DNA from 2 places in the Teichococcus aerofrigidensis genome. Region 2 is predicted to be linked to the other one. Evidence: riboswitches for the same ligand, from Rfam matches in the RefSeq annotation. Region 2 holds a riboswitch; the other holds the start of a gene.
The links. A riboswitch is a leader RNA that binds a small molecule or an ion and turns the genes downstream of it on or off. The one in region 2 is predicted to bind thiamine pyrophosphate.

Region 1: another riboswitch for thiamine pyrophosphate. It lies ahead of thiC (phosphomethylpyrimidine synthase ThiC); the one in region 2 lies ahead of ACVMLK_RS17735 (ATP-binding cassette domain-containing protein).

What each region holds. Positions count from the first base shown of each region.
Region 1 is NZ_JBSXMU010000011.1:26,236-47,896, reverse strand. Features, by position in the region: gene ACVMLK_RS04760 (cation diffusion facilitator family transporter) at 1-663, opposite strand, end outside; gene ACVMLK_RS04755 (hypothetical protein) at 829-1,203, opposite strand; gene ACVMLK_RS04750 (efflux RND transporter permease subunit) at 1,272-4,517, opposite strand; gene ACVMLK_RS04745 (efflux RND transporter periplasmic adaptor subunit) at 4,533-5,786, opposite strand; gene ACVMLK_RS04740 (TolC family protein) at 5,786-7,108, opposite strand; gene ACVMLK_RS04735 (hypothetical protein) at 7,194-7,610, opposite strand; gene ACVMLK_RS04730 (hypothetical protein) at 7,896-8,480, shown strand; gene ACVMLK_RS04725 (response regulator transcription factor) at 8,643-9,413, shown strand; gene ACVMLK_RS04720 (sensor histidine kinase) at 9,410-10,735, shown strand; gene ACVMLK_RS04715 (hypothetical protein) at 10,891-11,220, shown strand; gene ACVMLK_RS04710 (ISL3 family transposase) at 11,521-13,173, opposite strand; one part of gene ACVMLK_RS04705 (IS3 family transposase) at 13,258-14,156, opposite strand; one part of gene ACVMLK_RS04705 (IS3 family transposase) at 14,156-14,450, opposite strand; gene thiC (phosphomethylpyrimidine synthase ThiC) at 14,513-16,342, opposite strand; TPP riboswitch at 16,447-16,564, opposite strand; gene ACVMLK_RS04695 (putative bifunctional diguanylate cyclase/phosphodiesterase) at 16,767-17,495, opposite strand; gene ACVMLK_RS04690 (hypothetical protein) at 17,415-17,879, shown strand; gene ACVMLK_RS04685 (Bug family tripartite tricarboxylate transporter substrate binding protein) at 18,006-18,977, opposite strand; gene ACVMLK_RS04680 (FadR/GntR family transcriptional regulator) at 19,073-19,894, shown strand; gene ACVMLK_RS04675 (alpha-hydroxy acid oxidase) at 19,945-21,192, shown strand; gene ACVMLK_RS04670 (IS701 family transposase) at 21,334-21,661, opposite strand, start outside.
Region 2 is NZ_JBSXMU010000122.1:1,107-9,091, reverse strand. Features, by position in the region: partial or broken gene ACVMLK_RS17775 (CoxG family protein) at 1-510, opposite strand, end outside; gene ACVMLK_RS17770 (O-acetylhomoserine aminocarboxypropyltransferase/cysteine synthase family protein) at 687-2,042, shown strand; gene ACVMLK_RS17765 (isopenicillin N synthase family dioxygenase) at 2,060-3,103, shown strand; gene ACVMLK_RS17760 (alkylphosphonate utilization protein) at 3,213-3,518, shown strand; gene ACVMLK_RS17755 (hypothetical protein) at 3,523-4,335, opposite strand; gene ACVMLK_RS17750 (ABC transporter substrate-binding protein) at 4,428-5,450, opposite strand; gene ACVMLK_RS17745 (ABC transporter permease) at 5,447-6,211, opposite strand; gene ACVMLK_RS17740 (ATP-binding cassette domain-containing protein) at 6,208-6,588, opposite strand; gene ACVMLK_RS17735 (ATP-binding cassette domain-containing protein) at 6,510-6,944, opposite strand; TPP riboswitch at 6,940-7,051, opposite strand; gene ACVMLK_RS17730 (acetoin utilization protein AcuC) at 7,159-7,985, shown strand, end outside.

The sequences.
Region 1 (21,661 bases), on a different contig from region 2:
CTCGACGGCGTCGATGTCGATGCCGCGCGGGACGCTCTCCAGCAGGACGTCGATGGCTTCCGACAGGAGGGTCCAGGTCCGCGGGAGCACCCAGAAGGCGATGGCGATGCCGAGCACGGGGTCCACCCAGGTCCAGCCGGTGGCCCAGATGACAGCGGCGCCGATGATGACCGCGACGGAGCCAAGGAGGTCGCTCCAGACCTCGAGGTAGGCGCCCTTGACGTTGAGGCTGCTCTCGCTGCCCCCCGCCAGCAGGCGCATGGAGATCCAGTTCACCAGCAGCCCGAAGGCGGCCACCGCGAGCATGCCGAGGCTGCCGATCTCCGCGGGCTCGCGGAAACGCTGGTAGGCCTCGTAGAGGATGTACAGGGCGACGAGGAACAGCAGGGAAGCGTTGAACGCGGCCGCCAGGATCTCGAAGCGATGGTAGCCCCAGGTGCGCCGCCGGTCGGCTGGGCGACGGCCAACCCGGATCGCGACGAGGGCCACTGCAAGGGCCAGCGCGTCGGTCAGCATGTGCGCCGCGTCGGAAAGGAGAGCCAGGCTGTTGAAGATGTAGGCGCCCGCCACCTCGGCGAGCAGGAACGCGCCCGTCAGTCCCAAAGCCTTGGCCAAGGCCGCCGAGTTGGCGTTGCCCGCACCGTGGTCGTGACCCTGTCCCATTCAAGCCTCCAGCAAGGACCCACCGTGGTCCATCCGGGCAGGTCGTTGGCACCTCCAGCCGCTGGAGGTTCAACCCTTAAAAGCCCTTCGGCTCCCTTCCACTCAGGCACGTGTCCGTGAAGTCAGGCAGCCGCCCCACCAAGCGAGCGGGGCGGCATTCAACGCTCAGTAGCGCGCCTGGCCGCTGCGCCCGGCCGGGTTCTTGACCTGCAGGGTCACGGCGGCGCCTCGCGCGGGGGCGCTCGGAGCTGTCCCGGCCAGGGTGTTGTCCGTCCCCGGCGCCAGCTGGACGACCTGGCGGGCCTGGCCGGAGCCGACGAGCGCGGACACCGTGTAGCCCGCCGACGGCACCGGCTTCCCGGCCTCGTCGTAGAGGTGGACCGTCAGGGTCCGGTCCGAGACGATGAGTTCGGCGTGCACGCCGACGACGTCCTGCATGCGGCCGCCATGGGCGCCCTGGTCACTGTGGCCATGCGCCTGTGCCAGCGCGCCGGTGGAGATGGAGGCGGCCGCCAGGGCCGCGAGAAGGATGGTCCGCACGTTTGATGTCCTCGTTGGTTGGTGGACTGTTGTCGCCGGGAGGGGCTGGGACGCCCCTCCCGCCGGATTCACTCGGCCGCGGCGTGCCGCGCCCCGGCGGGGACGGCGTCCTCCGCCACGGGCTTCTGGACACGGCCGAAGCGCACGTAGAGCGCGGGCAGCACCAGCAGGGTCAGCAGGGTCGCGCTGATCAGGCCGCCGATGACCACGGTGGCCAGCGGCTTCTGGACCTCGGCGCCCGCGCCGGTGGCGAGCGCCATGGGAACGAAGCCGAGCGACGCCACCAGCGCCGTCATGGCCACGGGCCGCAGGCGGGTCATGGCGCCCTGGTACACCGCGTCCCGCAGGGACAGGTGCCCCTGCTGCATGAGGCCCTTGATGGAGGTCGCCATCACCAGCCCGTTCAGCACCGCCACGCCGGAGAGGGCGATGAAGCCCACCGCCGCCGGGACGGAGAACGGCATGTCCCGCAGCCAGAGCGCCAGCAGGCCGCCCGACAGCGCCAGGGGCACGCCGCTGAAGACCAGGAGGGCGTCGCGGACCGAACCGAGCGCCGCGAAGAGCAGGATGATGATGAGCAGGAAGCAGGCGGGCACCACGACGCTCAGCCGGTCGCGGGCCTTGGCGAGGTTCTCGAACTGGCCGCCCCAGGTGATGGTGTAGCCGGGCGGCAGCTGGACCTGTTCGTTCACCTTCGCCTGCGCCTCGGCCACGATGGAGCCGATGTCGCGTCCGCGGGCGTTGGCCTGGATGACCACGCGGCGCCGCCCCTGCTCGCGGCTGATCTGGTTCGGCCCCTCGACCACGTTGAGGGTCGCCAGCTGCTGCAGCGGCACCGAGGCGGCGGGCCTGCCCGCCACCGGCGGCAGCGGCACCGGCAGGTTCCGCAGCGCCTCGAGGTTGTTGCGCAGACTTTCCCCCAGGCGGACGACGATGGCGAAGCGCCGGTCGCCTTCGTAGACCATGCCCGACTCCCGGCCGCCGACCGCCGCCGCCAGCACGGCCTGGACGTCGGCGACGCTGAGGCCCCTGCGTGCGACCTCCGCGCGGTTCACCGTGACCTCCAGGAAGGGAAGGCCCGTCGCCTGCTCCACCTTCACGTCCGCGGCGCCCTCGGTGCCGTTGAGGATCTGCGAGATCTGCCCGGCCACCTGCAGCATGGGGCCGTACTCGTCGCCGAAGACCTTCACGGCGAGGTCGCCGCGCACGCCCGCCAGCAGCTCGTTGAAGCGCATCTGGATGGGCTGGGTGAACTCGAGCGCGTTGCCCGGGATGCCCGCGACCGACTGCTCGATGCGGCGCACCAGCTCCGCCTTGGGCAGCGACGGGTCGGGCCACTGGTCGCGCGGCTTGAGGATGATGAAGGTGTCCGAGGCGTTGGGCGGCATCGGGTCGGAGGCCACCTCGGCCGTGCCGGTCTTGGAGTAGATGATCTGGACCTCGGGCAGGCGCGAGATGCGGCGCTCCAGAACGGACTGCATGGCCTGGGACTGCTGCAGCGAGGTGCTCGGGATGCGCAGGGCCTGCATGGCGAGGTTGCCCTCGTCCAGCTGCGGGATGAACTCCTGCCCCAGCCGCGAGAACAGGCTCAGCGACCCCACGAACAGCAGCGCGCCCACGGCGATCACCGGCAGCGGCGCCCGCAGCGCGCGCCCGAGCACGGGAGCATAGACGCGCTTGAGGCCCCGCACGATCGCGACGTCCTTCTCCTGCACCCGCCCGCTGATCCAGATGGCGATGAGGGCCGGGACCAGGGTCAGGGAGAGGACGAAGGCGAAGGCCAGGGCGATGATGACGGTCAGCGCCATCGGGATGAACATCTTGCCCTCGACGCCCGTGAAGGTGAGCAGCGGGGCGTAGACGAGGATGATGATGCCCTGGCCGTAGAGCGACGGCCGGATCATCTCCTTGGCGCTGTCGGCGACCGTCTCGAGGCGCTCGCCCAGGGTGAGCAGGCGTCCCTTCTCGTGCTGGCGCTCGGAGAGGTGGCGCAGGCTGTTCTCGGTGATGATGACGGCGCCGTCCACGATCAGGCCGAAGTCCAGGGCGCCGAGGGACATCAGGTTGGCCGAGATGCCGCCGCGCACCATGCCGAAGGAGGTCAGCAGCATGGTGATGGGGATGACCATCGCCGTGATGATGGCGGCCCGGATGTTTCCCAGCATCAGGAACAGGATGACGACGACGAGGAGCGCGCCCTCGCCGAGGTTCTTGGCGACGGTCTTGATGGTGGCGTCCACCAGGATGCCGCGGTCCAGCACGGCCGTGGCCTCGATGCCGACCGGCAGGGTCCGCTTCAGCTCGTCGACCTTGGCGTGGACGGCGGCGGCCACGGTGCGGCTGTTCTCGCCGATCAGCATCAGCGCGGTGCCGACCACCATCTCCTGGCCGTTGCCGCTGGCGCTGCCCGTCCGCGGGGCCTGGCCGATGGAGACCCGCGCGACGTCGCGGAGGAGGATCGGGGTGCCCTCGCGGGTGGTGACGACCACCTGCTCCAGTTCCGCCACCGTGGCGACACGCCCGCCCGAGCGGACCACCAGGCCCTCGCCGCCGCGCTCCACGTAGCCCGCGCCGGTCGAGACGTTGTTGCGCTCGATCGCGGACGCGAGGTCGCTGAAGCTCAGGCCAAGGGCGATGAGGCGCCCGGGGTCGGGCTGCACCACGTACTGCTTGGTGTAGCCGCCGATGGCGTCCACGCCCGCGATGCCGGGCACGTTGCGGATCTGGGGCCGGATGATCCAGTCCTGCACGGTCCGCAGGTAGGTCGCCCGGTCCGCCTCCGTGGCCAGGCGCTCGCGCTCCGGCGTCAGGTAGCTGCCGTCGGCCTGCCAGCCCGGCGTGCCGTTCGGCTTGACGTCGCCCGGCGTGCGGTCGGCGAAGCGCACCGTCCACATCGTCACCTCGCCGAGGCCGGTGGAGACCGGCCCGAGACGGGGTTCCACGCCCTCAGGCATCGCCTCTCCCGCCTCGATCAGGCGCTCCAGCACCTGCTGGCGGGCGAAGTAGATGTCGGTGCTCTCGGCGAACACCGCCGTGACCTGACTGAAGCCGTTGCGGGAGATGGAGCGCGTGCTCTCCAGCCCCGGGATGCCCGCCAGCGCGGTCTCGATCGGGAAGGTGACCTGCTTCTCGATCTCGTAGGGCGAGAGCGAGGGCGCGACGGTGTTGATCTGCGCCTGGTTGTTGGTGATGTCCGGCGTGGCGTCGATGGGCAGGCGCGCGAGGGACCACGCGCCGATGCAGGCCGCGATGACGGCCAGCAGCACCACCGTCCAGCGGTTGCGGACGGAGAAGTCGAGGATGGGTCCGATCATGTCAGGTGATGCTTCTCAGTGCGCATGACCGGCTTCGGACTTGCTGAGCTCGGCCCGGAGCGAGAAGGCGTTGCCGACCGCGATCTCCGTCCCGGCGTCCAGCCCGAAGACGACCTCGTAGCCGTTCGCGTCCTCGCGCCCGAGCGCCACCTCGCGCAGCTCGAAGCCCTCCTCGTTCCGGACGAAGACGACCTTGTTGCCCTCGACCTCCTGAACGGCCTCCCGGGGCACGAGCACGTCCACCGGCTGCTCGGCCGTCGAGAGGTGCGCCGTGACGAAGCCACCGGCCCGCCAGGCACCTTCGGCGTTGGGGATCTCCGCCACGGCACGGGCCGAGCGTGTCTCGGGGTCCAGGACCGGACTCAGGAAGACGATCTTCCCTTCCGCGCGCGCGTCCCCCTCGCCGGTGACGAGGACGGTCTGGCCCTGCCGGGCCATCGGGACGTCCCGCGGCGGGATGGTCATCTCGACCCAGAGGGTGGACAGGTCAGCGACCGAGAAGACCTCCGCGTCGGCGGCGACGGCGGCGCCGAGGACGGCGTTGCGGGCCGTCACCCGGCCCGCGATGGGCGCGCGGAGCTCCAGGCGCCGCAGGGTGGCGGCGGGCTGGCGGGCCAGTGCCGCGACCTCGGCCTCCGACAGGCCGAAAGCCGCGAGCCGGGCACGGCCAAGGTCGACCTTGATGCGGGCGTCCTCGGCCGCGGTGCGGGCCTGGAGGAACTCCTGCTCAGCGGAGATGCGCTGGCGCCAGAGGCGGGCCTCCCGCGCCAGGGTGGTCTCGGCGAGGGCGGCGACCCGGGTGGCCGCCAGGAACTCGCCCTTGGCGTCGGCCACCTCGCGGCTCTCGAGCACCGCCAGCACGTCGCCCTTGGCGACCTCGTCGCCCAGGGTCTTGCGCACCTCGGAGACGATGCCGCCGAGGCGGGCGGTCACCCGCGCCTGCCGGTCCTGGCTGGCGGACAGGACGCCGGGCACGGCCGCCCGGCTTACCAGCACGCCAGGTTGAACCGCGGCGACGCGGATCCCGGCCGCCTCGACCTGCTCGGCGGTCATCTCGATGTGACCTTCCTCGCCTTCGGCGTGCTCTCCGCCCTCGGCATGGCCGTGCCCGTCACCCTTCGGGGCTTCTGCGGGCGCCGGTGACGCCCCGACGGCGGGCGGCACGGGCAGGCCAACGAGGTTGCGGGTAGCTTCGGGGATGGAGGGGAAGACGGTGGCGACCGCGAGCCCGCCAAGGGCGGCCCCGGCCATCAGGGTCATGCGGAGCATCAACGCGCACTCCTGGTCTGGATGTTCATGGGCTGGGGCGGCGCGGCGGGCGCCTCGCCCCGCAGGCGCTGCACGGCCGCGCGGATGGTGTGGAAGTCGCGGTAGGCCTCGACCAACTGGGCGCGGGTGTCCGAGAGGGCGCGCTGCGCGTCCAGGACTTCCAGGAAGCCGAAGCGGCCCTCGCTGAACCCGCCCGACGCGAAGCGGGCCGCCTGCTCGGCGGACGGCAGGGCGGTGCGGCGGAGGCTCTGCACGGTGCGCCAGGCGAGCGCCAGGCGCTCCTCCGCGGCGACCAGTTGGGCGACGAGCGCGCTGCGCCCCCGCTCGGCCGCCGCCTCGGCCTGGGTCAGTTCGGCGTGGGCCCGGGCGATGCCGCCCTGGTTGCGGTCGAAGAAGGGAAGCGGGATGGAGGCGCCCGCGACGAAGGCGGTCTCGCCCGTGTCGCCGAACCGGCGCACGTCGGCGTTCACGGTGAGGTCGGGCACCGCGTTGGAGCGCTGCAGGTTCAGGTTGGACCGCTGCTGGGCGATGGCGGCGTCCAGCCGGGCCAGCTCGGGGTTCGCCGTCAGCCGGGCCAGGGGACCGGCCTGCGCAGGGCGCGTGGGGGCTGGCCCGATGTCCTCGAACCAGGGTTGGCGCGGCGCCAGTGCGACCCGCGGCACGCCGATGAGGACAGCCAGGTCAGCCAGGGCGATCTCGACCTCGCGCTGAGCCCGCTCGGCGGCGATGTCGGCGGTGACCCGCACGACTTCGGCCCGCTCGGCCTGCAGGAGCGGGTCACGGCCCGCCTCGACCCGGCCACGGGAGGCCCGCAGCGTCTCGGCGGCGAGGCGTGCGCGCCCGCGCTCAACCTCGGCCAGCCTGTTCGCGGCCTCCGCCGCCGCCAGGGCGGTGACGACCTCGCGCGCGACCTCCAGCCGAACCCCGTTGAAGTCGAGCTCGGCCACGGCCGTGTTCCGGGCCGCGTAGTCCATCCGGGCGCCGCGCTTGCCGCCCAGCTCGATGCGCTGGGACAGGCCGATCGTGGTCTCCAGCGTCGTGAAGCCCCGGTTCTCGTTGCGGCCGCCGAAACCGCCGAAGTTCTCGAAGGAACTGTTAAGCTCCGGGTTTGGGCGCAGCCGCGCCTGCAGGGCGTCCGCCTGCACGGCCTGCCGGGCGGCCCCGGCACCCCGGAGCGCGGGGGACACGTTGAGCGCGGCCTCGACCGCCTGCTGGGGCGAGGTGATGGTGAGCGGAGCTGCGGCCGGGTGAGCGTTTTGCGCGCGGGCCATGACCGGGGCGGCGGCGAGGACCGCCGCCAAGCAGAAGACCTTGATTGTCATCGAAGCACCTGAAAAGCGAGCCGTAAGCAGCCCACACAGGTGCTCCCTCAGGAGGCCGTGCGTGGCCGACAGGGACAGGCAGGCTTCAGGCGCGGGGTGGTTTGGTCAGCAGTTCCGACGGTCCGGGCACGAGGGCGTGCGCCGGGGCAAAGGAGCTTCTTGAGGAGGCTTCGTCGGCCGGTGGACACGTGGCGACGGCGGACGAGCGGAGCAGCGCGACATGGCCGCAGAACGGGCCGCTGCCGTGACCCGGCAGCGTGTCCGGCCAAGCCGGGGGCTCCTCGTCCACGCCTTCGGAGAACACGGCCTCGATGGCGGCCATCGGTCCACCCGCCGCGTCGTCTGCCGCGTGTGCGGGCATGACGGCGAGCAGGATTGCCAGCGCGCAGAAGATCGCGATGATCCCCGCGCGAAGCGCCGACACGACCGACGATGTGCCTTTGGTCCACATGCCAGGAGCCGGACTAGTCGATTTCATCGGGCCTGTCACGCAAACGAGCATGTCCGCTCCTGGCCCCGCATTGCCTGAAGCCCAAGCCCACGCTTGGCGGATGGGCTTCGCCCGAAGCGTGGGCCTTGGGCGGGGAGCGGAGACAGGGGGCATGCGGGCCGGAACTTCCTCCTCGGGACGCCCGCCATCTACCACGCGTCGCCGCCCGGGCTACCCGCCATCTGGCGCCGTCACAAAACGATGCGCCTCCGTCAGCGGGGCATGAAAAACCGCCGGTAGCCTTTCGTCAGCGGCACGGGCAGCGCTCCTGCCCGCCACCTGGAAAGGATCCCTATGATGCTGAAGTTCGCACTCGTGGCAGGCGCGTTGATGGTGGCCTCCACCGGCCTGTCGGCCCAGGAAGCCAGCCTTCGCTGCCCAGCGCCGGGCAGCAAGGTCGAACGGACCAACCTACCGACGATCACTTATCGGGGCGCCGACCCCGCGTCCCCCCTTATCTGCCTCGACCAGGCGCGCCAGCCGCGCTTCCTGGGCTACTGGAGCACGCAGTCGGCCTTCTTCAACGCCGGGGGCAAGCAGCTCCTGTCGACCTTCGCGGAATGGAAGGGCGGCCCGAGCCGCGTGGTCAACATCGACTACTTCGGCAGCGATCGCTACGGCAACAGCACCACCGTCAACGAGAAATGGCAGATCCTGGGCCAGGAGCAGGCCGACGTGCGCGCCGGGTCCTTCGACGCCATCAAGGTGCGCCGGGCCTACTCCGTCGTGGGGACAAGCTACACCTTTACGGAAACCCTCTGGATCGACCGGGCCAGCGGAATGCCTGTCAAGTCCGTCGTGGACCACTTGAACGCCACCATGAGTCCCGACGTGACCAGCTGGCAGGCCACCGAGGTGATCACCCGTTCGTCGGGCTCCTGACCACCGCATCTGAGGATGGGACGGGAGCTGCTCGACGCCACTAGGCGCGGGCAGCTCCTTCTTTGTGACCAACGGCAATAGACAGTAACTTGCTTCCGGCGGCAGCGCAGGTGATGGCTCCCGGAAACACCGCGAAGTAAAACCGGACCAAGCGCCAGAAGAATGAAGAACCCGGAGCCAAGTTATATCATAACGAACACCGACGATCCGCCCGTGTTGTCCGGCGAGGGCTTCAGCATCCTCCTCGTCGAGGACAATGGCGACCTCCGCGCCCTGCTGCTCCAGATGCTCCGGCGGAGCGGGTTCCGGGCCAACGGGGCGAGGAACGCCGTCGAGATGCGGGAGATCATGGAAGGCAGCCATGTCGACCTGCTCCTCCTCGACGTCATGCTCCCCGGCATCTCCGGCTTCGAGATCTGCCGGGAGATCAGGGCGAGGAGCGCGGTGCCCATCATCCTGCTGACCGCCCTCGGCGAGGCCCACGACCGGGTCATCGGGCTCGAACTGGGCGCGGACGACTACATCGTGAAGCCGCCGGACTCGCGGGAACTGGTGGCGAGGATCCGCGCCGTGCTCCGCAGGCGCCAGCGGATGAGCCCGGAGGAGCAGGACGCCAGGCGCGACCGGGCGGAGTTCCGGGGTTGGCTGCTGGACACCCGGCAGCGCGAGCTGACGGCCCCGGATGGCAGCAGGATCGAGCTCACCAGCGGCGAGTACGACCTGCTCCTCGCCTTCGTGGAGCGCCCCCAGCGCATCCTCTCGCGCGAGCAGCTGCTCGACATCGCGCGCGGCCGGGCGCTGGGCGGCCTCGAGCGGTCGGTCGACGCGCAGATCAGCAGGCTCCGCTCCAAGCTCGGCGGGCGCGGCGAGGAGATCATCAAGACGCTCCGGGGCGCCGGGTACATGCTCGCCGCCCCGGTGAGCTGGCGGTGACGGCGTCTCGACGCCCGCGGTGGCTGAACTCCTTCGCACTGCTGATCCTCGCGCCCGGCGCGCTGGCGCTCGTCGTGCTCCTCGGGGTCAGCCTCGCCCTGCACGGCTACATCCTCCGCGGGGCCGCCGAGCGCGGCGCGGCGGAGGTGGCGGTGTCCCGCATCTACTCGACGGTCCGGCAGATCGCCTCGCTCCCACCCGGCGAGCGGCCAGGCGCCGCCAGGCGCAACTCCACTCCCGACATGGAGGTGGAGTGGTCCGCCCGCACGGCCGTGCCCGACGGCAGCGACCTCGACGACGACCTCAGGGCCATCGTGTCCGGCCCGCCGGAGTGGCGGGCCGTCCGTGTCAGGCTGGATGCGTCCGGCACCTCCGGGAATGTCCAGGACGTCGCGATCAGCGTCCAACTGGCGGACAGCACGTGGGTGAACGCCCGGCTCCGCGCGGTCTCGCTGCTCAGCGCCGACGACATGGCCTTCCGCATCGCCATCATCCTGACGGCGGTGACGCTCCTGGCGCTTGCGGCCTTCGCCTCCCGTCTGGTTGCCAAGCCAATGGCCCTCCTGGCCACGCGTGCGCGGAACCTGCCTGCCGACGGTGTCCTCAAGCTGGACGGGCTGGCTTCGCCCACCGAGGTGCGGGAGGTCGCCGAGGCCCTGGAGGCCGCGACGTCCCGGACCAGGGAACTGCTGCAGCAGCGGTCGCTCGCCCTGGGCGCCCTCTCGCACGACCTGCTCTCGCCACTCGCCCGCATGCGCCTCAGGGCGGAGGACATCGCCGACGGCCATGCCAGAGGCCGGATGCTCCAGGACGTCCGCGAGATGGCCGAGATGGTGACGGACGTCTTGGCCTATCTGCGTGGCGGGGATGGCGGGGAAGCCGCGACGAGGATTTCGTTGGTCTCGCTGGTTCAGGTGGTGGTCGATGAGTGCGCCGAGGAGGGTGCCCTCCTCGAGGAGCGTGACTACCAGGACTCCGCTGTCCTCGCGCAACCGACGGCCCTGAAGCGTGCGATCCGCAACGTGCTCGGCAACGCCATCAAGTACGGGCGCTCCCCCTGGGTGGAGGTGCTCCGGCGCGGGGACGAGGCCGTCGTGGCCGTCGGCGACAGCGGCCCGGGCGTGGCGCCGGGCGATCTCGAGCGGGTCTTCGAGCCGTTCTTCCGGGCGGACGAGGCGCGGGCGGCGGGTGAAGGAAGCGGCCTTGGGCTGCCCACCGCCAAGGCCATCGCCGAGACCCATGGCGGCCGCCTGGAGATGCAGAGCGTCCAGGGCATCGGGACTGTCGTGAAGCTCACCCTCCCGAGCGTCCGGGGAGGCTGACGGCTAGCCTGGGGCGATCGTCCGCCATTGCTGCCAACCGACGCTGCAGCCGCCTTCCCGTAAGAATTCGATGCAGTCCGGTCAGGCCACCGCACGATTGGATCCGTACATCACCGGGGCCAGCGCACCAGGCGCTGTTTACGCAGGAACCGATGATGCCGAAGTCTCGACTGATGTGGGCGGTGACCCTTCCTTTCCTCATGGCAGGCTGCGCGGGCCTGGATGGGTCGCCCTCGTACCCGCGCGTCGTCGCGAGCGGCGAGAACACGATGATCGATTACGGTCCAGGTCCGAGGAACAACATCGTCGGTGGCGGCGCTGTCGCGTTGTCAGGCGGGGCGGGCGAGAACCTCACCATCACATACTTCGACCGCTCCAAGGCGCAGATGCCGCCAGCTGGCATGACCCCGGTCTTTGCCGGGCAGGGGGAGAACACGGAGATTGTGTGGGTTCCGATGCCGTCTAGCACTCTGGCCGCGCGGTGAGTTCGCGGTCATCCCGGTGCTCTGCCGAGCGCCGGGCATCGACATGGCTCGTGCTGCGGTGTTCTAGATACGGTAATCGGGTCGGCGTGGTAGCGGAGGCGCTACGGCCGGATGTTCTTCCATGTGACCGTCTGTGGTCATGAGCTGAGGGAGGCACCGAGATGACCCACTACGCCGGAATTGACGTCTCACTGGAGACGAGCAGCATTTGCATGGTGGACGCCCAGGGAGTGATCCGGCGCGAGTTCAAGGTGGAGTGATCTTCCCCTGATTTGATGGTTCTCCCGCATTTTGCGTGGATCAGGCAGCGATAAGGACGCGGCGACGGAGCAGCGCGAAGCTGGCGCGGCCATACATGGTGCGTTTTAGCATCTTCAGCCGACTGATCTGCCCTTCTGCTTGCGCGTTGCTCCACGACGTCGTCAGTGCCGCCTGGACCGCCGTCCTGTCCTGCGCCAAGCCGGCCGCGAAGGTTTCCAGCGCCGCAACACCGCAGCTCCGGGCCTCCAGGAGCCATCTGTCGAGTTCGCCGGCAGCATCCGCCGGCCGCTCGCTATTCAAACCGCAGGCGCGGATCAGCATCGTGAACCGCAACGCCATATCGGCGACCTGTGCTGCCTCGGCATCCTGCCGAATGCGGCCGAGGTCGGCCGTGGCGCGGGGCGGCCGCGTCGCGTTCGGCTGCACCAAGATCCAGGCCAGCTGCTTCGGAGAAGGGAGCGGTGCTTTGACGAGCTTGGCACTCGGCGCCCCGGTCAGCGGCAGCCATTTTCGGGCCGTGCGCGGCGCCGGCTTTGCGCGTCGTTCAGCGACGAAGCGGTGCACCTGCCGGTGGGTCCCCGCGAAGCCCTGGCCGCGGATCTCGCGCCAGAGCGCCATGGCATTCTCGCAGCCCTCGGCCATGCGATGCTCCAGATGAGCGAGGTAGGGGTCGAGGCGAGACGGATTGGGTCGGCGAATGGCCCGCTCCGGGAAGCTCTCGGCCTGGGTGTACTTCCGCACGGTTGCGCGCGCCAAACCTGTGGCACGGGCGATCGCCAGCAGGGTCTCGCCTGCGAGATGACGTTGGCGCACATCCTCATAGGACATCAGCCGGCGAGCGCGGCTGTCGAGGCTGGTGGCGATCTCGGCCGCGCTGCGGTGGTAGGCACGCAGGCGCTCTCCAGGCTGTCGTCCGTCACCATCGGGCAGAGCGGGCAGCTGCCTCAGCCGGCCATGAACGCGGCCGAGCCAGCGCTCGAGAGCCTGGCGCATGTTGAGGAGGAGATGCCATCGATCGGCGACCTGGAGCGCGGCCGGCGCACCGACGCTCACCGCTCGAGCGTACTCGGTCGAGCGGTCGCGGGCGACGATCTGGATGCCGGGATGTCGACGCAACCACGCGGCGACGGTTACCCCCGACCGGTCAGGCAACAGGTCGATCGGGCATCGTCGTTCGAGATCGACAAGGAGCGTGCCGTAGGTTCGACCCTTGCGGATGGCCCAGTCATCGATGCCCACGGCTCGCGGCGGATCCGATCTCGGCAGCGGGAGGCGATGCACGAGGCGCAGGATCGTATCAGGGCTGGCTTGCATTCCCAGATGGCCGGTCAGGCGAGCGCCAGCCTCGCCGCCCATTGTCAGCCCGATCCGGGTCTGAGCCTGCGCGAGGCGACGGGTCCGACGCGCTTGCGGCAGCATCAGCCGTGGGAGAAGCTCGGCAAATGTGCGACGGTGGCAGGTGGGATGATGGCAATAGAAGCGTCGGATACGCAGGCGCAGCGTCACGGGCTGGCCAAGGCTCGGCAGGTCGGCTGGACGGCGATCGTAGCGGCTGTGAATGGCAGAGCTGGATGTGCCACAGTCCGGACACCGACCATGGGCACGGCGCGCATGCGCGACGACGACGAGGCGACCGTTGGTCCGGATGACGCGTTCGATGGCGCAGCCAGGTAAGGATGAGCACAGGATCATCCGCCTCGTGAAGCAGTCTGCGCCGATCTTGTCACCGCGACCGTTCCACGCAAAGTGCGGGAGAGCCGATTTGATGGACAGGGATCAGGCGGCGGCGCGTTCCATCTGCTCGGGGGTCCTGTAGCCCAAGGCGGAGTGGATACGCTGCCGGTTGTAGTAGCTTTCGATGTAGGCGAACACGTCGCGCCGGGCCTCGTCCCGTGTGGCCCATCGACGCTGCTGGGCGAGTTCGACCTTGAGGGTGTGGAAGAAGCTTTCCATCGGCGCATTGTCGAGGCAATTGCCGCGGCGGCTCATGGACTGCCGCATCCCAGCTGCCTTCAGGAGCTGGCGATAATCTTCGGCAGCATACTGCGAGCCGCGATCCGAGTGCTGCAGCGGGCCAGGTGGCGGCCGCTGCCGCTGGATGGCCATGATAAGCGCGGCGCAGGCGAGTTCCGCACGCATGTGGTCGCGCATGGACCAGCCGACCACCTTGCGCGTCGCCAGGTCGAGAACGGCGGCGAGATAGAGCCAGCCCTCACCGGTGGGCAGATAGGTGATGTCGGCCAGCCAGACCCTGTTGGGACGGGTGACCGAGAACTGTCGGTTCAGCAGGTTCGGAGCGACCGGAAGGGCATGGCGGCTGTTGGTGGTCGTCGGCCGGCAGCGGCGGCCCGCGATCGCCCGGATCCCGGCCCCTCGCATCAGCCGCTCGACCCGGCCGCGGCTGACCAGGCGCCCCTCGGCACGCAAGGCAGCCTGCAGGCGCGGGCTGCCGTAGCGGCCATGATGGCTGGCGTGCAGGCGCCGGATGTCGGCCAGGATCTGCCGATTGGCCACGGTTCTGGCGCTCTCGGGGCGCGCCCGCCAGGCGTAGTAACCTGAGACGGACAGGCCGAGCACACGACAGGCGGTCCTGATTGGCCAGGTATCGGCATGGGCGGCGATGAAGTGGAACCTCATCTCGGGGTTTCCGAGAAGATGCCGATGGCTTTTTTTAAAATGTCACGCTCAAGGCGTGCGCGTTCCAGCTCGCGCCGCAGGCGCGCGATCTCGGCAGCCTGATCCGCTGGCGAAGATGCTGGGCCAGATGGCGAAGCAACAGAGCCGCTGCCTGCCGTGACGGGCTGCGGCCGCGGCGCCTCACCATTCTGCCGTCGCCGCCAGCTGCGCAGCATGGACGGCTGGATTCCCAGATTGCCGGCCACTTGCGTCAGCGGGCGGCCGCTTGAGCGCAACAGCGCGACCGCCTCCTGCTTGAACTCCGGCGTGAACTCCCGCCGCGTCTTGCTCATCGGACACCTTCCTCGCTCCCAGGGAGCTTACTCAGGGGTGTCCACCAATTCGAAGGAAATCACTACCGCGCCTCTCCCAGCGGCACGTAGAGCTTGCCGCCCTCTCGGAACTTCTGCGCCATAGCGGCCATGCCCTCCTTCTGCGCCTCGGCGCGGATGTCATGGGAGATGCGCATGGAGCAGAATTTGGGGCCGCACATGGAGCAGAAATGCGCAGTCTTGTGTGCCTCCTTTGGCAGCGTTTCGTCATGAAAGGACCGCGCCGTATCAGGGTCGAGGGAGAGGTTGAACTGGTCCTCCCAGCGGAACTCGAAGCGCGCGCGGGACAAGGCATCGTCGCGCAGCCTCGCGGCCGGATGGCCTTTGGCGAGGTCCGCCGCATGGGCCGCGATCCGGTAGGTGATGACGCCCGTCTTCACGTCGCTGCGGTCCGGCAAGCCGAGATGCTCCTTCGGCGTGACGTAGCAGAGCATGGCGCAGCCGAACCAGCCGATCATGGCTGCGCCTATGCCTGAGGTGATGTGGTCATAGCCGGGGGCGATGTCGGTCGTCAGCGGCCCGAGGGTGTAGAAGGGCGCCTCGCCGCAAGTGGCGAGTTGCTTGTCCATGTTGGCCTTGATCTTGTGCATGGGCACATGGCCCGGGCCCTCGATCATCACCTGGCAATCCTTCGCCCAGGCCAACTGGGTCAGCTCGCCCAGCGTCTCCAGCTCCGCGAACTGCGCAGCGTCGTTGGCATCGGCGATGGAGCCGGGGCGAAGCCCGTCGCCGAGTGAGAAGGAGACGTCATAGGCGCGGCAGATGTCGCAGATCTCGTCGAAATGCTCGTAAAGGAAGCTCTCGCGGTGATGGTGCAGGCACCACTTTGCCATGATGGAGCCACCGCGGGAGACAATGCCCGTCACGCGCCCCGCCGTCAGCGGAACATGGCGCAGCCGCACGCCGGCATGGATGGTGAAGTAGTCCACGCCCTGCTCGGCCTGCTCGATCAGCGTGTCGCGAAAGACCTCCCAGGTCAGGTCTTCGGCAATGCCGCCGACCTTCTCCAGCGCCTGGTAGAGCGGGACGGTGCCGATGGGGATCGGAGCGTTGCGCAGGATCCATTCGCGGATGTTGTGGATGTTGCGGCCGGTCGAAAGGTCCATGACGGTGTCCGCGCCCCAGCGGATCGCCCAGACCATCTTCTCCACCTCCTCCGCCATGGAGGAAGTGACGGCGGAATTGCCGATATTGGCGTTGATCTTCACCAGAAAGTTGCGACCGATGATCATCGGCTCCAGCTCCGGGTGGTTGATATTGGCGGGGATGATGGCGCGGCCGCGTGCCACTTCGTCCCGCACGAATTCCGGGGTGACGTGATCGGGGATGGCGGCGCCGAAATCCTCCCCGTCGCGCCCCAACGCGGCGCGAGCCTGGGTGCGGCCGAGATTCTCGCGGATGGCGACGTACTCCATTTCAGGCGTGATGATGCCCGCACGGGCATAGGCAAGCTGAGTGACCGCCTTGCCATCCTTCGCCCGCAGCGGGCGATGGCGGACGGGGAAAGTGGGGGTCAGACGGTCAGGGGAGACGAAGCCGTTATCCTCGGGCTTCACGTCCCGCCCGTCATAGACCTCAACGTCGCCGCGCGCCTCGGCCCAGGCCTGGCGGTGTCGGGGCAGGCCGCGCTCGATCACGATCTCGGTGGCAGGGTCGGTATACGGGCCCGAGGCATCATAGACCGTCACAGGCGGCTCGCCGGCACTGGGATGCAGGGCAATCTCGCGCATGGGAACGCGAAGTTCCGGATGCCGGATGCCTGGCTTGAAGACCTTGGTGGACGCCGGCAGCGAGCCGGTCGTGACGATTGGCGCACCGGGAACGGGTGGCCTGCTGGTGGTCTGGATCGACATGCGCCGAAGCTCCTGGCATCCGCTACGGAGATCCAGCGCTGACATGGAATGATGGAGGATGCCCGACCCACGCAGGAATGGCGGGGAAAGCCCCTTTTGGGGGAGCCATGGCAGCCGCACCGTCCCTACGCCAGCATGAACTGGATCAGGTTCAACGGGTCACTGCGCTGCCAATGGCGAGCAGTATCTCAGCCCCTTGTCGGGACCCCCCTGGTGACAAGAAACACTCGACCAGACGACACCGGATTGTCAATAGTCCCTAGCAGCAGAGTGCGCCGGTACCGATCCGCAGATACGCCCGATAGCTTTGGTTGTGGAGCGCCGAGCGCCTGCCGCGGTGCTCGGCGCCATGCCGACCCTGAACGAACATTCTCCCCAGCCCCAGAGAGGGGCCCACCCGAATGGTTCGGATGCGGCTGAACTACTAAGCGGCCGAGCCTTCTGCCCAAGAGGTCTGACCAATCAGAGCCGGCACTTCCGCGGCAGGAACCGGACGGCTGAGCAGGTAGCCTTGGGCATCGTTGCAACCCAGGTGACGCAGGGCCTTGAGTTGCCCGGCCGTTTCCACGCCCTCGGCGGTGACCGAAATGCCGAGACTTCGGCTCATGCTGACGACAGCACGGATGACCGCTTTCGATTCTCTCCGGTCCGGAAGGCCGGTGACGAAGGAGCGGTCGATCTTGATCTTGTCGATCGGGAAGCGGAGCAGGTAGGCCAGGGACGAGAAGCCCGTGCCAAAATCATCGAGGGCGATCCGCACGCCCAGTCGGCTCAGCTCGTGCAGGACCGCGAAGTTCGTGTGGTCGTCCTGTAACAAGACCGATTCCGTGATCTCCAGCTCGAGCCGCCCAGCGTCCAGGCGTGCTTCCTCCAGGGCGTTGGCCACCGCCTGTACGAGGCCAGGATTGCGGAACTGGACCGGCGAGAGATTGACCGCCACGCGGATCGCATCGGGCCAGCGGGCCGCCTCCTCACAAGCCGTGCGAAGGGCCCACTCACCCATCCGCATGATCAGTCCGGTTTCTTCGGCCACTGGGATGAACTCGGCGGGCGAGATCATTCCTCGGCCAGGATGCTGCCAGCGCAGCAGCGTCTCAAAGCACGTCACCTCCCCCGTCCGGATCCCAACCAGCGGCTGGAAGTGAAGTTCCAACTCGCCTCGATCAAGGGCTGTGCGGAGGCCGACCAGCGCAGCAAGCCGCCGCTGGACCTCGCCGCCGCGGAGGTCGCCATGCTTAAAGCGCAGTTTGAACAGGTCAAGCAGATGGCCTACTCGCCCGACGGCTTGCTTCTCCATCCGCGCCTACTCGACAGCTACCGGCGGCGGGCAACAATCGCGGCGGAGTTCTCCGGAAAAGAAGAGGAACGTGACCAGGATATCGCCGCCCACTACGGTGTTATCCTAGCTGCCATTGGGGCAGGCCGCGCCGAGTTGGTCCGGCTTCATCGAACTCGGCAGATCGATGATGAAACACTGCACGATCTTGAGCGCGACCTCGACCTTGAGGAAATGGTAGCAATTGCTGCGAAGAGCTAACCGCCGCTTATCGTGCACTCTTGAAGTTTGCTCCAGAAGCAGGGAAGGGGGATATGCCGCCGGTGCTCGCTTCTGCCTCCCTTGGTCGCTCTGTTCTCGATCAAGAGGGTCAGCTTCGGGAGGCGATTAGGGCTTGACGTTGGCGTCCCGAATGACGTCACGCCACTTCTTTGTCTCTTCGGTGACGAACTGCGCGAGATCGGCCGCAGGTCCCGCGGCTGGCTCGGCGCCCAGGTCACGCAGCCGCTTCTGCACATCAGGCTGCGCCCAGATTTCCCGCACTGCCGCATTCAACTGGCCGATCACGGGCTGCGGCGTTTGTGCTGGCGCGAAGAGCGCTGTCCAGCTCTGCACGTCAAATCCGGGCAGCCTTTCCGCGACAGTGGGCAGTTCAGGGGCAGCCGCCAGCCGCGTCTCGCTGGTCACCGCGATCGCACGCACCTGCCCACTCTGCACAAAGGGCAACATGGTCAGGGGCGCGTCAAAGGTCATCTGGATCTGGCCGGAGATAAGATCGTTCATCATAGGACCCGAGCCGCGGTAGGGCACGTGCTCCATGACCTCCGCCCCCGTGCGCAGCTTGAACATCTCGCCGGCCAGGTGCAGGGAGGTGCCGATGCCGGACGAGCCAAAACCCAGAAGGCCACGCCCCTGCTTCGCATAGGCCAGCAGTTCGTCCAGGCTCTGCACCGGAAGAGAGGGATTTACGGCGAGCACCAGCGGCTGGCGGATCAGCAGTGCGACGGGCGCGAAATCCTTCATGTGGTCATAGGGCACCTTCGGCTGCAGAACGGGAATGATCGCATGGGTCGCGATGGTCCCGACGGTCAGCGAATAGCCATCCGGCTCGGCGCGCGCTCCAGCCTCGGCGCCGATGATTCCACCAGCGCCGGTCCGGTTCTCCACCACAGCGCTCTGGCCAAGTGTCCGGGTCAGGCCCTCGGCGAGGATGCGTGCCACGACATCCGATTGCCCGCCAGCGGCGTAAGGCACGATCAGCCGAAGCGGCCGGTTTGGATAGGTAGCCTGCGCGGAGACATGCCGGGCGGTCATCGCACCGGCCAAGCCGATCATGGCGCTACGTCGGCTGAGCAACATGGATCACTCCTTCCCCTGAATGATGCTTCGGAACGGCGGGCCGTACGCCTTCGTGAGCAGAAGGAACGAGGACGCACCGGCATCGTCGGCGTTTCTTGCTCCCCGGCCCGCCAGACGAACGGAGCGAGGTTGATACTGAAAATTTGTATGATAACCTGTGCAATATGGTCAACCCCGGGCAGACCCACCGAATCCCGCACCTGGTCAGCACCGTCGCCGAGCGGCTGCGGCGCGAGATCCGCAACAAGCACGCCGTGGGCGGTAAGCTGGCAACTGAGGCCGCCCTCGCGGAGCGCTTCGGCATCAGCCGCACGGTGGTGCGGGAGGCAATCGCCACCCTGCGCAGCGAGGGGCTTCTGGAAACGCGCCAGGGGTCCGGGATCTATGTTGCCCGCACCAGCGCGGAACCGATCTTCCGGCTGACGCGCGCCGCGGCGCGTGAGCAGCATCTCCGATCCGTCTATGAGCTCCGCTTCGGGCTGGAGGTCGCCTCAGCCGGGCTGGCGGCCATCCACCGCACCACGACCGATTTGCGGGCCCTTGGCCGGGAACTGGAAGCCATGACACAGCCCGAGACCCGCCCCGCGGCGGACCTCCGCTTCCATGCCGGCATTGCCGCGGCGACGCGGAACGAGCACTACAAGGGCCTGATCTCGCTGTTGGCCAAGGAATTGTCAGGACTGATCCGGGATGCCAATAGCGGCGCGGGAGACTATCTCACCCCGCCGGCCGATGTGCTGCTGGCCGAGCATCATGATATCCATGACGCCATCGTCCGGGCTGACCCGGAGGCCGCGCGGGTCGCGATGATGATGCACCTCAGCAACTCGGCGAAGCGCTTTGGCATCGAGATCCGCGGCTTCGGCGGTCGGGAAAGTGGCATGGCTCCGGTACCATCCTCCGCAGCCGGGACATAGCGCACACCATGGCGCGTCGGCTTCCCCGTGTTCCAGACCAGGCAGGCAGCATGAGCAACTCCCATTCCGCTTCTGCAGTATTGGATGTGCCGAGCCCCGCGACTGTACAGCCACGCCGCACTCCCCGACGCCTGCGCCGGATCTTTGCGCTGGAGGATCTGGAGCCGGCTGCCAGGCGCCTGCTGCCCAAGCCTATCTTTGGCTATGTCGCGGGCGCTGCGGAAACTAATGCCTCGCTGACGGACAACCGTCGCGTTTTCGACGAGATCCAATTCCTGCCCCATATGCTGGTCAATGTCTCCAGCCGCACGCTCGGCTGCGAGGTGATGGGAGCACGCTATGCCCTGCCATTCGGCATTGCGCCAATGGGGGTTTCCGCCCTGACAGGATATCGTGGCGATCTGGCTCTTGCCCGCTCGGCGCAGCGCGCCGGCATCCCGATGATCATTAGCGCAGCCTCGCTGATCGCGCTCGAGGAAATCGCGCAGGCGGCGCCGGATGCTTGGTATCAGGCCTATCTGTCCGGCGACCGCACGGAAACCGCGGCACTGATCGAGCGCGTGGCCGCCGCCGGTATACAGACCTTCGTGATCACCGCCGACAGCGCTGTCGTGCCCAGCCGGGAGAACAATCTGCGCACCGGCTACCGCACGCCGATCCGGCCGGACTGGGCCCTGTTCTGGAACGGGATCACCCATCCGTCCTGGTCAATCGGTACCTTCCTCAGGACCTTCTTACAGCACGGCATACCTCATTTCGAGAATGCAGGGCCGGGGCGCGGGGCACCGCTGCTGTCACGTCAGGCGGTGCGCGACTTCTCGGGGCGCGAGTTCCTGGACTGGGATGTCGTGCGCTTCGTCCGGTCACGTTGGCAGGGCCGCCTCGTCATCAAAGGGCTCTTGCACCCGCAGGATGTCGCGCGCGCCCGGGAGATTGGCGCTGATGGCGTGATCCTTTCCAACCACGGCGGGCGGCAGCTCGATGGAGCATTGTCGCCGATGCGGGCCCTGCCGGCTGCCGTGGCACAGGCAGGCGATATGGTCATTATGATCGACAGTGGCTTCCGGCGCGGCACCGATATTCTCAAGGCACTAGGTCTTGGCGCCCGCTTCGTCTTCATTGGTCGCCCCTTCAATTATGCGGCCGCCCTCGCGGGTGAAGCAGGCGTCGACCATGCCATCGAACTGCTCCGGGCGCAGTTGCAGGCGAACCTCGGAATGCTGGGCCTGCTCAGTCCCAGTGACATGGCTCCGGACCTCCTGTTCCTGCAGAATTTCAAGGCCATCAGACACCGATGAGGATGAGTCGCTCACGCTAGCATTACAGTTGCGTTCTTCGTTTAATGTGAGCTTGCTGCGCGGCAGCTTGATGAGCTCTTCGCCAGAGTGACCAGGCCATGATGCTGGCAGGTTGAATGCGCCGCTGTGCAAGGCGCATGGCTATGCGGCGGATCTCCTGGATCGACCAGCGGACGAGGTCTGAGGTGTGCGGCGAGCCGTCGATGTTTTTTGGGGTGTCGGCTGGTTCGCGTGATGGCGGATCACCGCCAGCATGGCGAAGGCCAGCATCACCAGGGACACGTGGCGGTGCCATCCGTGCCAGGACCGGGTTTCATTGTGCGTCAGGCCGAGTTCGTTCTTGGCGGTCTCGAAGCTGTCCTCGATGGCCCAGCGGTGCCCTTCGACCGCGACAAGCATCTCGATCGGCGTTCCGGCCGGGCACCAGGTGGTGAAGTAGGCCATTTCACCATCAGCGATGTGGCGGCGG
Region 2 (7,985 bases):
GGCGGAGGGGCGCGGCGCCGGCGCCTCCGCCGATGCCCCTGCCTCCGCCCTGGCCTCCGCTCCCTGGGGGGCGTTCATCTGGGCGGCGAAGCGGGTGAAGAACTGGTCGGCCATCTGCTTGGCGGTGCTGTCGATCAGCCGCGCGCCGAGCTGCGCCATCTTGCCGCCCACCTGCGCCTTCACGGCATAGCTGAGCAGGGTGACGGCCGGCGCCTCCTCCTTCAGCGAGACATCGGCGCCGCCCTTGGCGAAGCCCATGGCGCCGCCATTGCCCTCGCCCGAGATGGTGTAGGATTCCGGCGGGTTGATGTTGCTGAGCTGCACCTTGCCGGTGAACCTGGCGGCCATCGGGCCGATCTTGATCGAGACGCGCGCCTGGAAGGAATCCTCGCCGGTGCGCTCCACCGATTCGCAGCCGGGGATCGAGGCGCGCAGCACCTCCGGGTCGTTCAGCCCCTCCCAGACGGTCTGGCGCGGCGCCTCGATGCGGCGTTCACCGGTCATTTCCATCGTCAACTCTCCCTGTAACCCGATACGCGAAGCTAGGCCGGGCCGGGGCCGGGGGAAAGGGTGGCTCCGCCGCCTCCGTCACCGAGCCGGCCGGAGGGGGCGGCCGCTTTCTTATTGACTTTATGATTTCGCTGTTTCTGTAATTACCAAAGATAGAATGTGATTTGGGGGACGGCATGAGCCAAGCAGCGGGGGATGGCGAAGTCCAGCAGGGCGCAGCCGCGGCCATTGGGCCGCAGAAGCCGGAGACCCTGGCGCTGCACGCCGGATGGCGGGCCGATCCCGCCACAGGGGCCGTCGCCGTGCCGATCTTCCAGACCACCTCCTACCAGTTTCCCGATGCGGCGCATGCCCAGCAGCTGTTCGCGCTGGAGAAGCTCGGATTTACCTACACCCGGACGGGAAATCCCACCACCGACGTGCTGGAGAAGCGTGTGGCGGCGCTGGAGGGGGGCGTCGGCGCGCTGGCCCTGGCCTCCGGCCAGGCGGCCTCGGCCTTCGCCCTGCTGGCCCTGGCGCGGGCGGGGGACAATGTCGTCGCCAGCACCGACCTCTACGGCGGGACCTGGAACCTGCTGGCGAACACGCTTGGCCGCCAGGGCATCGAGGTCCGCTTCGCCGATCCGGCCGATCCGGAGAATTTCCGCCGCCTGACCGACGAGCGCACCCGGGCCTATTACGGCGAGACCCTGCCGAATCCGAAGCTGACCGTCTTTCCCATCGCCGAGGTCGCGGCGATCGGCCGGCCGCTCGGCATCCCCCTGATCCTGGACAACACCGCCGCGCCGCTGCTGGCCCGGCCGCTCCGGGATGGCGCCGCCGTGGTGGTCTATTCGGCCACCAAGTATCTCGGCGGCCACGGCACCAGCATCGGCGGCATCATCGTCGATGGCGGGCATTTCGACTGGACGGCGCATCCGGCCCGGCAGCCGGCGCTCAACACCCCCGATCCGAGCTATCACGGCGCGGTCTGGACCGAGGTGGCGGCGCGGCACGGCATCGGTGCGTATGTGGCCCTGGTGCGCAGCACGGTGCAGCGCGACCTCGGCGCGCCGATCTCGCCCTTCAACGCCTTCCAGATCCTGCAGGGCATCGAGACCCTGGCGCTGCGCATCGAGCGGCACTCGGCCAATGCCGCCGCCGTGGCCGAGTGGCTGTCCCGGCACCCGCGCGTCAGCCGGGTGATCCACCCGACGCGGCAATCCGGCGCGGCGCGGGCGCGGGCCGAGCGCTACCTTTCCGGCGGCTATGGCGGGCTGGTCGGCTTCGAGCTGGCCGGCGGCGCGGCCGAGGGCGCGCGCTTCATCGACCGGCTGAAGCTGTTCTACCACGTGGCCAATATCGGCGACGCGCGCAGCTTGGCGATCCATCCCGCCACCACCACCCACAGCCAGCTCTCGCCCGAGGAGCAGGCGGCCAGCGGCGTCACGCCGGGCTATGTCCGCCTGTCCATCGGCATCGAGCACATCGACGACATCCTGGCCGATCTGGACCAGGCCCTGGCCGGCGCGCGCCTCGCCGCCGCCGCCTGAACGACGAGGAAACCCGCATGACCGCCCCTGTCGCCGCCGGCATCACCGAACTCCCGCTGCTCGATCTCAGCCGCCTCGACGCCGGCCCGGAGGAGCGCGCCGCCTTTCTCGCCGAACTCCGCGCCACGGCGCGCGACGTCGGCTTCTTCTACCTCGGCGGCCATGGCGTCACCCAGGCCGAGATGGAGGCGGTGCTGGCCATCTCGCGCCGCTTCTTCGCCCTGCCGGAGCCGGACAAGCTCGCCGTCGAGATGATCCATTCGCCGCATTTCCGCGGCTACAACCGCGTCGGCCGCGAGCTGACGCGCGGCCAGCAGGACCAGCGCGAGCAGTTCGACGTGCATGCCGAGCGGGAGGCGCTGGACTGGCGGCCGGGCGATCCGGGCTGGAAGCGGCTGCAGGGGCCGAACCAGTGGCCGGAGGCGCTGCCGGAGCTGAAGCCCGCCCTGCTGCACTGGCAGGCGCGGCTCACCGAGGTCGGCATCCGCCTGCTCCGCGCCTTCTCCGAGGCGCTGGTCGGCCAGCCGGATGCGCTGGAGGCGATCTATGCCGGCCAGCCGAACCAGACGATGAAGATCATCCGCTATCCCGGTCAGGACGGCGCCGGCGACCAGGGCGTCGGCGCGCACAAGGACAGCGGTCTGCTGACCTTCGTGCTGCAGGACAGCCGGCGCGGCCTGCAGGTGCAGAACGAGGCGGGCGCGTGGATCGACGCCGAGCCGCGCCCCGGCACCTTCGTGGTGAATATCGGCGAGCTGCTGGAACTGGCCTCGAACGGCTACCTCAAGGCGACACTGCACCGCGTGGTCAGCCCGGAGGCGGGGGCGGAGCGGATCTCGGTCGCGTTCTTCCTCGGCGCGCGGCTCGATGCCGAGGTGCCGCTGCTCGACCTGCCGCCCCATCTGGCCGCCGAGGCCAAGGGGCCGGCGAGCGACCCGCAGAACCCGCTCTTCCGCTCGGTCGGCCAGAACTACCTGAAGGGCCGGCTGCGCTCGCACCCCGACGTGGCCGAGAAGTACCACGCCGACCTGCTGGCGCAGCCCGCGGCCGTCCCCGCCTGAGCGGAGCCCGCGCGCGCCCTGCCATGCGCCCCCTTGCCATGCGCATCAGGGCGCTTGCGCGAAGCCCGGCCCGGGCGGAGAACCGCCGCGTTCCAGCAGGGAGGCGGCGATGTCCGGCGATGAGGACTATGTCTATGACGAGGCCAGCGGCGAGTGGCGCCCGGCCTCGGAGGTCGCGGCGGCCACCGCCGCGGCCGCCCGGGTGGAGGTGCGCGACGCGGCGGGCAACCTCCTGGCCGATGGCGATTCCGTCACGCTCATCAAGGACCTCAAGGTCAAGGGCGCGAACCAGACCCTGAAGCAGGGGACGGTGATCCGTTCGATCCGACTGACCGCCGATCCCGAGGAGATCGACTGCCGCCACGACAGCATCAAGGGCCTGGTGCTGCGCACGGAGTTCGTGCGCAAGCGCTGAGGCCTCAGGCGGCGAGCGCGGCCAGCAGCGGCGCGTCCAACCCCTCGCCGGGGAGGCCGAGCTCGGCCCGCAGCGTGGCGATGGCGGCGAGGCTGCGGCGGCCGATGATGCCGTCGATCGAGCCGTCATAGAGGCCGCGCGCCTTCAGCGCCCGCTGCACCGCCCGGAGCCGGGGCAGCGGCAGCGCCTCCGATCCCGCCTCCGGCCAGGGGATGCAGCGCTGCGCCCGTTCCAGCCAGCCGTAGCGGTCCTGCAATCCGGTCAGGCCGCCATTGATGCGGCGGGTCAGCCCGGCATAGTCGCCGGCATCGCAAAGCGGGTTGAGCCGCTTCCAGGACCAGTAGGCGCAGGCGATGGTCACGGCATGCGCGGGGTCGTCGGCGAGGCCCGGCTCCTCCTCCAGCGGCAGGCCGCAGAGCCGGCCGAGGGCGCGGTAGGTCTCCCGCCCGGTGATCTGGATATAGCCGCGCCCGCGGTAGCGGTAGCCATCGCCTGGCCGGTCGTTGCCCATGCGCCCGCCATAGACGGCCTCGGCCAACGCCTCGGGCGAGAAGGCGAGGCGACGGGCCGCCTCAGGCGTCGGGAAGCGGGAGGGCCAGACCTGCATCAGCCGGGCGGCGGAATAGGCGAGGTTCTCCGTCCGCAACTGCAGCCCGCCCGATTCGTGGCCGAGCTGCGCCAGGAAGAAGTGGCAGCGCTGCCGGTTGGCGGCCAGCCCGTGCGCGGGGAGAAGCCGGGCCGCCTCCGCCGCGAAGGCGGCGAGATGGGCGGCCGGGGCCTCCGGGTACAGGGCTCGCAGTTGCGGCAGCGTGAGCATACGGGAACTCCTTCCTGGCCCGATCGGGCATTCGGAAGAAATTCCTATATCAAACGCGGCATTTGCACAAGAGAATTAGGATTTGATTCTCATCAGGCGGCGGGAAGCTCCACGGCGTACCGCTCCACCGGCGGCACCGCGCCGATCATCGCCTTCTCGTGCAGGAAGCGGGCGAAGCGCTGGTAGCGGTTCGCGTCGAGCGCCGCCGGGGCCAGGGCGAAGCGGTTCAGCGTGTCGCGGAAGGCGCGGCGGTTGAGCTCGTTGTCCAGCTCCTTGCGCGGCCCGGCGATGAACATCTTCCAGGACTCGTCGGGATTGTTGATGAGGAAGGTGGTGGCGCCCTCCAGCGCGTCCATGAAGCGGCGCAGCGCCGGGTCCCGCGCCCGGTCGCGGTGCGCGACATAGATCAGCTCGTCATAGATCGGCATGCCGTGCTGCTCGGGGTAGAAGGCGCGGCCGGGCCGGCCCTCGATCTCCAGCTGGTGCAGCTCGAAGTTGCGGAAGCCGCCGAGGATGGCCTCCACCTGCCCGGACATCAGCGCCGAGGACAGGCCGAAATTGACGTTGACCAGCTGCACGTCCCGCACGCCGAGCCCGACCGTGCCCAGGATGGTGCCCACCGCCACCTCCTCGAATCCGGCCGTGCTGAAGCCGATGCGCTTGCCCCTGAGGTCGGCGAGCGAGCGGATGGGGCCGTCGCGCAGCACCGAGAGGGTGGAGAGCGGCGTCGCCACCAGCGTGCCGACGCGGACCAGCGGCAGGCCCTGGTCCACCGCCAGATGCAGGTTCTTCTGGTAATAGACGCCAAGGTCGGCCTGCCGCGCCGCCACCATGCGGGGCGGGTCGTTCGGATCGGCCGGGGCGATGGTCCGCACGGCGAGCCCGGCGCGGCCGAAGAAGCCGGCCTCCTGCGCCACCACGATCGGCGCATGGTCCGGATTGACGAACCAGTCGAGCAGCAGGGTCAGCGAGGCCGGCGCGGCGGTCGGTGCCGGGGACTGAGCCGGCGCCTGAGCCGGCGCCTGGGCCGCGGCGGGGCCGGCGAGCGGCAGGGCCAGGGGCAGCGCCAAACCGGGCAGCGCCCGGCGGGTGATCCCAGGGGTCGTCCCGGTCATAACGGTCTTCCTTTCTCGGTGTCCTCGGAGAGCTGGTCCGGCTGCCAAGGCAGCAGGGCCCGCAGCAGCCGGTCGGTCGCGAACCACAGCGCCATGGCCATGCCGGCCAGGAGGGTCAGGGCGGCGAACATCACGTCGGTCTGGCTGCGGCCATTGGCCTGCAGCATGACGTAGCCGAGCCCCGCCGAGGCGCCGACCCACTCGCCGACCACGGCGCCGATCGGCGCCACGGCGGCGGCGACGCGCAGGCCGGAGGCCAGGCCGGGCAGGGCGGCGGGCACGCGGATGCGCCACAGCGCCGCGCGGCGGGAGGCACCCATGGTGGCGGCAAGGTCGAGCCAGCCCGGCTCCGTCCGGCGCAGCCCATCATAGAAGGCGGTGGCGACGGGGAAGAAGATGATGATGGTCGCCATGGCGATCTTGCTGCCCAGGCCGAAGCCGAGCCAGAGCGTCAGCAGCGGCGCGATGGCGAAGACCGGGATGGCCTGGCTGGCGACCAGCAGGGGCAGCAGCCAGCGCCGCCCGCCACGCCAGGCGGCGAGCAGCAGCGCCGTCGCGCAGCCGAGCAGCGTGCCGAGGGCGAGGCCGAGCAGGATCTCCGTGCCGGTCGTCACCGCATGCGGCCAAAGGATCTCCCAGCGCCGCCAGAGCACATCCGCGACGCGCAGCGGGGAGGGCAGCAGGAAGGGCGGCACCTCGCTCCAGCGCACGAAGCCTTCCCAGATCAGCAGCAGCCCGAGGGCCGCGAGCAGCGGCCTCACACCGCCTCCGCCAGCCGCTCGAGCAGCGCCGCCTGCGCGGCCAGCACCGCGGGCTCGTGCGCCGGGCGCAGCGGTTCGCCGGGGGGCATCGGCTGCTCCTCCGCCACGGCGCCATCCGGGGCCGGGCGCAGCACCAGGATGCGGTGCGCCAGGCGCAGCGCCTCCAGCGGGTCGTGCGTCACCAGCAGCACGGTGCGGCCGCGCAGCAGGCCGGCGGCCAACCCCTGCAGCCGGTGCCGGGTGGGGGCGTCCACGGCGCTGAAGGGCTCGTCCATCAGCACGATCGGCCGGTCCTCCATCAGCGTGCGGGCGAGGGCGGCGCGCTGCCGCATGCCGCCGGACAGCTGGGCCGGCCGGGCGCCCTCCCGCCCGGCCAGCCCGACGGCGGCGATGAGCGCGCGGGCGCGGTCGAGATCGGGGGGGGGGGCCCCCCGCCGAGCGCGACATTGCCGATCAGGTCGAGCCAGGGCAGCAGCAGATCCTGCTGGCCCATCCAGGCGACGCGCCCCTGCAGCGGCCTGCCGTCCCCGGTCGTGACCCGCGCGCCCGGCGGCAACGGCAGCAGGCCGGCGAGCAGACGCAGCAGGGTGGATTTGCCGACGCCGGAAGGGCCGAGCAGGGCGGTCAGCCGCCCGGCGGCGACATCGAGCCGCGCCGCGCCCAGGATCGCGCGGCCGCCCAGCCGGATGGCGGGCAGGGACACATGCAGGGCAAGTCCATCCGAGGATGCCATGGCAGACCACCGATCCCTTCGCCGGCATGACCCGGATCAGGTTCAAGGGGTCGCAGGGCCCATCCCTGCCTCTCAGCCCGCGCGATCGGGCTCCCCCCGGAAGATGACGTCTCTATGCGACAGGCGCGGGCGGGGCGCAAGCCCGGGCGGCCGGAGGCTTCCCATCCGCCGCCGCGGCCCCATCTCCAGGAGCCTCCCTCTCCGCCGTGACCGGATGCCCGCCCCCTCGCCACGCCTCATCGGTTCCGAGATCTACCGGAAGTCCACCTACGGGCCGAAGCACCCGCTGGCCATCCCGCGCGTCTCCACCGCGCTGGACCTGATCCGCGCGCTGCGCTGGCTGCCCGGGGATCGCTACCTCGACAGCCCGCGCGCCACGCCGGCCGAGCTCGCGCGCTTCCATCACCCGGACTACATCGCCGCCCTGATGCGGGCCGAGGCGGAGCAGGCGGTGCCCGCCGAGGTGCGCGAGCGCTTCCACATCGGCGCGCGGGGCAACCCGGTCTATCCCGAGATCTTCCGCCGCCCCGCGACCAGCGCCGGCGGCGTCCTGCTCGCCGCCAGCCTGACGGCGGCGGAGGGCGGCACCCTCCATGTCCCCGGCGGCGGCACGCATCACGGCCGGCCGGATCGCGCCAGCGGCTTCTGCTACCTGAACGACGCGGTGCTCGGCCTGCTGCGCTGGTGCGATCTCGGTCTGACCAACATCCTCTACATCGACATCGACGCCCATCACGGCGACGGTGTGCAGGACGCCTTCCAGGACGACCCGCGCGTCTTCACCCTGTCGATCCACGAGGGCGGGCGCTGGCCCTTCACCGGGGCGCTGGAGGACCGCGCCGGCGGGTATGCCCGCAACATCCCGGTGCCGCCGGGACTGAACGACAACGAGTTCCTCCACCTGCTGCGCCAGGCGGTGCTGCCGGTGGCGCGCCACCTGCGGCCGCAGGCGATCATGCTGCAATGCGGCGCCGATGCGCTGGAGGAGGACCCGCTCGCGCGGCTCTCGCTCTCGAACAACGCCTACTGGGAGGCGGTGCG